Prosthecobacter sp.: one gene and its partner. The protein of the gene in region 1 interacts with the protein of each later gene in a pairwise test. Links are inferred from orthologs where the notes say so. Each region holds a gene or a part of one and is shown in the gene's direction. Other genes may lie near its edges.

Region 1 (3,993 bases):
AGGTGAAATCAGGTGAGGTGAGCGAGCATGTGAGCGGATTTCAGGATCTGCTGCCCACCGTGGCCGAATTGAGCGGTGCGAAGCTGACGGCAGAAACGGACGGTATCTCGTTTGTGCCGACGCTGCTGGGCAACGACGGTCAGAAGCAGCACACGCATCTGTTTTGGGACTTCAACGAGCAAGGCGGGAAACGCGCGGTGCTGAAATGGCCGTGGAAGCTGATTCACCTCAACACGGGCACGGCTCAGAAAGCGCCGAAAGGCAAGGCAAAGGGCAAAGCGCTCGAAAAGCTGCTCCACAATCTCGAAACGGACATTGGCGAGGAGAAGAATCTGGCGGCGGAGAAGCCGGAGATCGTGGCGGAGCTGGAAAAGCTCATGCAGCAATCATGGCGCACGCCGTAAGGCTCCGCACAGCATGCCGCCGCCGCCGACAACAAAGAGCAGCGGGAACCAGATCGAATACAACGCCGCGCGTGAAGCATGCTCCAGCACGGCTTCATCGGGAACAGCGGGATTCACCAAGCAGGTTTGCGATGATCCCGGCGGATAGTTGAGCTGCTTTTCGAGTGCTTTGTCGAGATGCTGGGTCGGTGCGGCCTCCACCCGGCGGATGCGCGTGCCTGCATGCTTCACGCCGTTGATCTCATACTCGTAGCGCACTTCAACGCGATGAGCGGGCGATGAGTTCGGTGTTGGCCGTTCGCTGACGACGCGTGATGAGATGATGCGGCATGGCACCTGCGTCCAGCTTCGCGTGATCTGCGCTTTTTCATACGAGAGCCACATGCGCCAGGCAAAGAACGATCCGACAAGCATGAGCAGAACACCCAGCGAACAAAGCCACCAGCGGCCTGATTGAGATGCAACTTGATTCTGCGACATGGACGAGGGGGAAGCAGGCTTTGACTACGCTTCACATGTGTTCCATACAAGAGATGCCGCGCTCGCGCAAACCTCCTCATGTCCGAACCCTCTTCCATCTCGATACGTCCACCACGCTGGCTGCTGAAGCCCGCCGTGGAGGGCGCGGCCGAGCTGGCGGCGGACATGAGCGTGTCTCCGCTCATGGCGCAGCTTCTGGTGCAGCGCGGCATCACCACGGTGGAGCAGGCGCGTGATTTCCTGGTGCCGAAACTCGCCACGCTCGGCGATCCCACGGTGCTGCCGGAGATGAACCTCGCGGTGGAGCGCATCCTGAGCGCGGTGGACCACAAGGAGAGCGTCGTGCTCTACGGCGACTACGATGTCGATGGCGTGACCTCGATGGCGCTGATGCACCTCATCTTGAAGGCCTACGGCCTCGACACGCATCTGTTCCTGCCCACCCGCATGGAGGAAGGCTACGGATTGAGCCGTGACGGCATCGCCAAGTGCTACGAGCAGTTTGGAAAACCGAATCTGCTCATCGCGCTCGACTGCGGCACGACCTCGCTGGCTGAAGTGGCGAAACTGAAAGCGGATGGCGTGGACTGCGTGATCATCGACCACCACGAGCTGTCGCCGCATGGCCGGCCAGACTGTCTGGCGCTGGTGAATCCGAAGCTCAGTGACCATCATCATTACTTCTGCACGGCGGGCCTCATGTTCAAAGTCTCGCATGCGCTGCTGAAAGCGCGGATGATCGAGAGCTATGATTTGAAGGAGACGCTCGATCTGGTGGCGCTCGGCACCGTCGCCGATCTGGTGCCGCTCATTGATGAAAACCGGCTGCTGGTGCGGCGCGGACTCGAAGCACTGGCACAGACAGCGCGTCATGGATTGAAGGCCCTGAAACAAATCGCCGGAGTCGAGGGCCTGGTGCAGACGCATCATGTCGGCTACCGCCTGGGACCGCGTTTGAACGCCGCCGGCCGCCTGGACACTGCGGCGACGGCATTGCAGCTTCTGCTTTCAACCGATCCTGAGGAAGGCGCGGAACTCGCGACGCTGCTCGAAGCGCACAACAAGGACCGGCAGAACGTCGAACAGCAGGTGCATGTGGAGGCCGAGGCGATGCTCGCCGGCATCGGCGACATTGAAAAAGTCTCCGCCATCGTGCTCGGATCACGCAATTGGCATCCGGGCGTGATCGGCATCGTGGCCTCGCGCATCTCGCGGCTGTGCCATCGCCCGACGATTCTGGTGTCGATTGACGAAAACGGCATCGGCAAAGGCAGCGGACGCAGCATTCCCGGGTTTTCACTCGTCGCGGCCATTGAGACGTGCAGCAAGCATCTGCTCGGTGGCGGCGGGCATGCGATGGCGGCGGGCATTTCCGTCAAAGAAGAAAACCTGGATGCTTTCCGCACCGCCTTCCAAAACGCGGCACGCGAGGCCTTGAGCAAAGAAGAGATGACCGCCGTGCTCGAACTCGATGCCGAGGTGCGGCTGCGCGATCTGTCGTTGAACTTCTTCGAGAGCTACAAGCTGCTGGAGCCCTTTGGGCAAAAGAACACCGAGCCTTTGTTCCTCTGCCGCAGTGTGAACCCGCGCCTGCCAGGGCGCACGATGAAGGAAAAACATCTGCGCATCATGCTCACGCAGGACGGCGCGTCGATGGAGGCACGCTGGTTCAACGCGCCCATTGGAAAGCTGCCCCCTGCCCCGTGGGATGTGGCGATGCGCATCCAGCGCGGCTGGTTCCGTGGCACGGAGCAATGGCAGCTCACATTGGAAGCGGTGCGCACAGCGGAGTGATCTCCCGCACCTAGTCCGTGCGCGGATGAAACCGGTAGTGGCCGGTGAGAGGGAACTCGAAGAGTCGGTTCTCGCATTTCGGCCCCTGACCGATGTTGTGAACAATCCAGGGCGTGGCACCGCCATCGGGCGCGGGAACGACAATCGCAATGTGCGGAAGATTGACGGGAACGGTGCAGGTGATGAGATCGCCCGGGCGATAGTCGGCGGCGTTTTGTGTGACCGGCAATGAAGCACCGCGCCGCTTGAAAAAGGTCTGCAAATTTGGTACACGGCGGTGGTCGATATTCTTGTCGGTGGAGCTGAGGCCCCAGCGCTTCGGATAGGCGGCAAAGGCGCGCTTCATGTCCTCATGGACGAGTTTTTGCAGGTCGATGCCCAGCTTGCGGTAGCTGCGGATGATTTCATCGGTGCAGACGCCAGTGTCAGCGGGAACATCGCCACCAGGATAATCCAGCCGCACATAGGCGGGATCGTAGCGCACCGTGTGCCTGGTGCGCTCCATCGCGGCCTGCACGAGGCGCTCCGCAAAGGACGGCGCGCTCGTTTGCGCATAACCGACGCCGATGAAGGCGAGAAGAAGGCAGCAGCGGCGGAGCATGTCAGTCACGCGGAACTTCGACACCGGAGATGAAGGTGCGTTGAACTTCCAGACGGCGGTTGAGCACGAGCACGTCGGCCTGCTTGCCTTTTTCGAGGCTGCCGCAGGTTTTGGCGATGCCGGCGCGTTCGGCGGGCGTAAGGCTGGCCATGCGAACGGCCTGTGGCAGCGTGGCAGAGGTGCTTTTTTTCATGTGACGCATCATGTGGTCCATGCCGACGACGGAACTGGCAAGCCCTTGACCGGGCACGAAGCCGACCAGGCCGTCGCTCTCGAAAAAGGAGCCGTCATCGTCGGAACCGAAGCGGTAGCGGCCCGGCGGCATGTCGAGCGCACGGTTGCAGTCGGTGACGAGGCACAAGCGCTCCGCGCCTTTCATGCGGAAGGCGAAATCGAGCAGCTCAGGCGCGAGATGCATGCCATCGGCGATGACCTCGGTGCTCATCTCAGCGGTGGCGAGCACGAACTGCTCCATGGAAGCCTGCATGGGCGTGCCGAAACGCGTGCGCAGCGAAGTGACGGAGCTCATGGCGCACCAGAAGTGATCGACATGGCGCATGCCGGCCTTGAAGGCGCGCTCCATCTCCGTCCAGTTCGCGTTTGAGTGGCCGCAGGTGATGAGGCAGCGGTGTTTGCGCGCGGTTTGGTAAAATTCCTCCGCGCCGGGCAGTTCGGCCGCGCAGGTGGCGATGCGGACAAGATCATCGCGGAACC
Region 2 (4,258 bases), on another replicon or contig:
ACGCCGTTGGTGGCGACAGCGCCATTCACCTCATGGATCTGCTCAGTTCGGAAGGAATCATGGTGACTTACGGAGCGATGAGCCGCCGCAGCCTCAAGGTGCCGAACAAATTCCTCATCTTCAAAAATCTCCAGCTTCACGGACTGTGGATCACGAAATGGCTCGAAAAAGCCAGCACGCCCGAACTTTACGAAGTGCTCGATCCTCTCACGGCTCTCATCGAAAAGGGCGAACTTGTCACAGCCATCGATCAAATCGTGCCGTTGGCCGATTTCAAGCAGGCCATCCTCCGTGCGCAGGAGGGCTCTCGTCACGGCAAAGTCATTCTCGATCTCGCCTGAACTGATGCGCGTCCTCCTCACGAATGACGACGGCATCACCGCGCCTGGTTTGCAGGCTTTGGAAGAAGCGGTGAAACAGCTTGGCTGGCAGCCGGTCATCGTGGCACCCGCTCACGAGCAAAGCCAGTGCGGCCACCGTGTCACCACGCATCAACACCTCAAAGTGGAACCGCGCGGCGACCAGCGCTTCGCCGTCCACGGCACACCGGCAGACTGCGTGCGGCTGGCGCTGTTCGCTCTTGATGTGAAGCCGGACCTCGTGATCTCCGGCATCAACGCCGGTGGCAACATGGGCCAGGACATCGTCATCTCCGGCACCGTCGCCGCGGCACGCGAGGCTGCGTATCATGGCATTCGTTCGTTTGCACTGTCGCACTACATGATTCGCGAACTCGCCGTCGATTGGCGGCGCACCTCGGCCTGGGTCGCGGACATTTTGCGTGAAACACATCTCCAGGATCATCCGCTCAATTCTTTTTGGAACATCAATCTGCCGCATCTGGCTCCCGGCCAGCATGCTCTCCCTCCCCGCATCGCGTGCCAGCCCGCTCATTCGCCTTTGAACGTCTCCTACACCCAGAACGAGCATGGCTACGCTTACAGCGCCTCCTATGCCTCACGCCCCCGCGATCCCGGCTCGGATGTGGATGTCTGTTTCGGCGGCAACGTCGCCGTTTCGCTGCTGCACGTATAACTGAACGCACGGGTGGTTTTGCTGCCTAAAACGCGCCCGCCTTGACATCCGGGCGGAAAGCATGCCCTAAGTAGCCCCCTTTTTCCGACCAATCCCTGTTCATACGCACATGCCCAAAGCCCTGATTATTGCCGAAAAGCCCAGTGTTGCCGCCGATCTCGCCCGAGCACTCGCCAAAGCCCCCGGCATGAAACCCTTCGCCAAAGAAAAGGACTGGTACGAGAACGAAACGCACGTCATCTCATCCGCCGTCGGCCATCTGCTGGAACTCGGCATGCCCACGGTCGATGGCAAAAAAGTCGGCTGGGGCTTCACCAGCCTGCCGATCATGCCGGAGAAGTTTGAGCTGAACCCCATCGAACAGAGCGCAGACCGCTACAAGCTCCTCGCCAAACTGATGAAGCGCAAGGATGTCGATTCTCTCATCAATGCCTGCGATGCTGGCCGCGAGGGAGAACTGATTTTCCGTTACATCGTCGATGCCACCGGCACCAAGAAGCCCATCAAGCGCCTCTGGATGCAATCCATGACGCAGGGAGCCATCCTGGACGCCTATAAGAAGCTGCGCACCGACGAAGAGATGCAGCCGCTGGCCGACGCGGCCAAGTGCCGCAGCGAGAGCGACTGGCTTGTCGGCATCAACGGCACCCGCGCTCTGACCGCGCTGAATTCACGCCACGGCGGCTTCCGCCTCACACCCGTGGGCCGCGTGCAAACGCCAACCCTTTCCATCATGGCCGGTCGCGAGCGCGAGATCGCCGCCTTCGTGCCGCGCACCTATTTTGAAGCCATCGCGCTGTTTGAAGTGCCTGCGGGTCGTTACCAAGGCCGCTGGATCGACGAATCATTCAAAAAGGACGAGAACGACGAGCACAAGAAACAGGAGCGTCTTTGGAATCAAGGCACGGCACAGGCCATCGCAGATCGTTGCAACGGCAAGCCGGGTGTCATTGAGCAAGTGACCAAACCCGCGCGTCAAGCACCGCCGCTGCTCTATGACCTTACCAGCCTTCAACGTGAGGCCAGCAACCGCTTTGGTTTCTCCGCGCGCCGCACGCTCCAGATCGCGCAGGCGCTGTATGAGAAGTTCAAGGTGCTCACCTATCCGCGTACTGACTCCCGCCACCTGCCGGAGGATTATATCCCGACGGTGACGGAGACAATGCAGACCTTTGCCAGCCACGACAGCCGCAAGCACGACGCGTTGCCGCACGAACTCGGCACGCACGCTGCCACCGTCATCGACAACAAATGGGTGCGCCCCAACAAGCGCATCTTCGACACCACCAAAGTCAGCGATCACTTCGCCATCATCCCCACCGGCCAGATCCCGCCCAAGGAACTGCCGGAGGCCGAGCAGAAGCTCTTCGACATGGTCGCACGCCGCTTTGTGGCCGTGTTTTTCCCTGCTGCCGAGTTCGAAGTGACGACCCGCATCACTCGTGTGGACAAGGATGCCTTCAAGAGCGACGGCAAGGTGCTCAAGGAGCCCGGCTGGCTCGCTGTTTATGGCAAAAAGGCTGCCGAAGAGGCCGCGGAAGGCGGTGAGGACGCCGCCAAGCTCCTCGTGCAGGCCAATCCTGGTGACAAGGCCAGCGCGCTCAATGTCGAGGTCAACGAGCATCAAACCAAGCCGCCGCCACGCTTCACGGAAGCGACGCTGCTCTCCACCATGGAAGGCGCGGGCAAGTACGTCGAAGACGAAGAACTCGCCGAAGCCATGAGCGAGCGTGGCCTCGGCACGCCTGCGACGCGCGCCGCGATCATCGAAGGTTTGATCATGGACCGCTATGTCGAGCGCGTGCAGCGTGACTTCCACGTCACCGCCAAGGGTCTCGCCCTCATTGATCAAATCAGCGCCATCGGCATTGAGGCCCTCAGTTCGCCTGAAATGACCGGCCAGTGGGAGTACAAGCTGCGCCAGATGGAGCACCGTGAACTCGACCGTGACAGCTTCATGCGCGACATCCGTCGCGTCACCAGCCAGGTCGTCGAAAAAACCAAGGCCTATTCCAAGGCCGCCAAGGACAAGGTTTACCCTGAATTCAAGGCCACCTGCGGCGTCTGTGGCAGCACGGAAGGTTACAAGCAGACTGAGGAGTTTTACGGCTGCAAAAACCCCAAGTGCAAAGTTCGCGTTTTCAAGGCCGTCGCCAGCCGTCCGCTTAGCGAGGATGAAATCCGCACGCTGATCGAAAAACGTTTCATCGGTCCGCTGGAAGGCTTCCGCAGCAAGAAGGGCAAGGATTTCAGCGCCGCGCTGCAGATCAAGGACGACATGAAAGTTGCCTTCGTCTTTGGCGACGGCACCGATCCTGACAGCATCAACTGGGATGAATGCCCGGTCATCTGCGACTGCCCGGTCTGTGCCAAGAAGGGCCGCGCGGGTGAAAAAATCCACGAAACGGCGGATGGGTATCAGTGCAAAATCAACGCCACGGACTCCTCCAAGTGCAACGCCCGCCTGCCGAAGAAGCTCTGCCAGAAAGACATCACGCCAGAGAACGCCCGCGAATTTTTCGCTGATGGCAAGACCTCGCTGATCGCCGGCATGATCTCCAAACGTGGCCGCCCCTTCAGCACCTTCCTCGTCTGCACGCCGGGTGAGAAGCGCATCATGAGCTGGGAGTTCCCGCCGCGTGAGGCGAAGCCCAAGGCAGAAAAGAAGCCCAAGAAACCAGCGGGCGTCAGCGGACGGAGTTAAACCGGCTCCTGCTTCGATTTGAGCAGATGCGCATACTTCACCTTCCAGTCTTCTGGAAGACGTGAAGGCCTGCCTTCGGGCATCTGCACGAGGGCCAAGGACTGGCGGCAGGTGATGAGCAGAGCGTTGTCCTCAGCTCGACGCATTTCAAACGAGCACCAGAAACGCACTCGCTCGACGGTTTCGAGCTTGCCGTGGATGATCAATTCATCACCGAGCTTCGCTGGCTTCTTGTAGTCGATCTCCGTGCGCACCACGACGGGATACAAATGAGTCTGCGCCATTTCACGCAACTTCATGCCCATCAAGCCGGCAAGACGTGTGCGCGCGGTCTCGATCATGCGCAGGTAGGCAATGTTGTGGACGACGCCACCGCAGTCAGTGTCGAAAAACATCACTTCCTCGCGAGTTTCGATGGTCGGCGTGAGATGCATGTCAATTCAAGGCGGCGCGCACGGTGGCTTCATCAACACCGCGCAGTTTGAACACGCGAAGCACGGTGTCTTCGATGAGATTGTT

What was found. Proteins that work in one complex are often made in the same cells at the same time.
Region 2: the proteins of recJ (region 1) and U1A53_RS26815 interact in binary tests that used the Escherichia coli proteins (3 or more experiments, as listed by UniProt). The link is inferred for Prosthecobacter sp. from one-to-one orthologs.

The regions. Positions count from the first base shown.
Region 1 is NZ_JAXMIH010000014.1:161,587-165,579, forward strand. What follows is about bases 414-3,320. They hold recJ (single-stranded-DNA-specific exonuclease RecJ), read left to right. Parts: upstream 414-962; coding sequence 963-2,678; downstream 2,679-3,320. Other genes in these bases: U1A53_RS16450 (DUF3592 domain-containing protein), read right to left, coding at 414-884; U1A53_RS16460 (DUF1287 domain-containing protein), read right to left, coding at 2,689-3,279; U1A53_RS16465 (amidohydrolase family protein), read right to left, coding at 3,281-3,320. In the rest of the region: U1A53_RS16445 (arylsulfatase), read left to right, coding at 1-404; more of U1A53_RS16450, read right to left, coding at 387-413; more of U1A53_RS16465, read right to left, coding at 3,321-3,993. UniProt on the Escherichia coli protein: Single-stranded-DNA-specific exonuclease.
Region 2 is NZ_JAXMIH010000030.1:95,772-100,029, reverse strand. Bases 770-3,941 are described here. They hold U1A53_RS26815 (DNA topoisomerase III), read left to right. Parts: upstream 770-1,144; coding sequence 1,145-3,739; downstream 3,740-3,941. Other genes in these bases: U1A53_RS26810 (thioesterase family protein), read right to left, coding at 3,736-3,941; surE (5'/3'-nucleotidase SurE), read left to right, coding at 770-1,035. Outside these bases: U1A53_RS26825 (2-enoyl thioester reductase domain-containing protein), read left to right, coding at 1-341; more of surE, read left to right, coding at 346-769; more of U1A53_RS26810, read right to left, coding at 3,942-4,173; U1A53_RS26805 (4-hydroxy-3-methylbut-2-enyl diphosphate reductase), read right to left, coding at 4,175-4,258.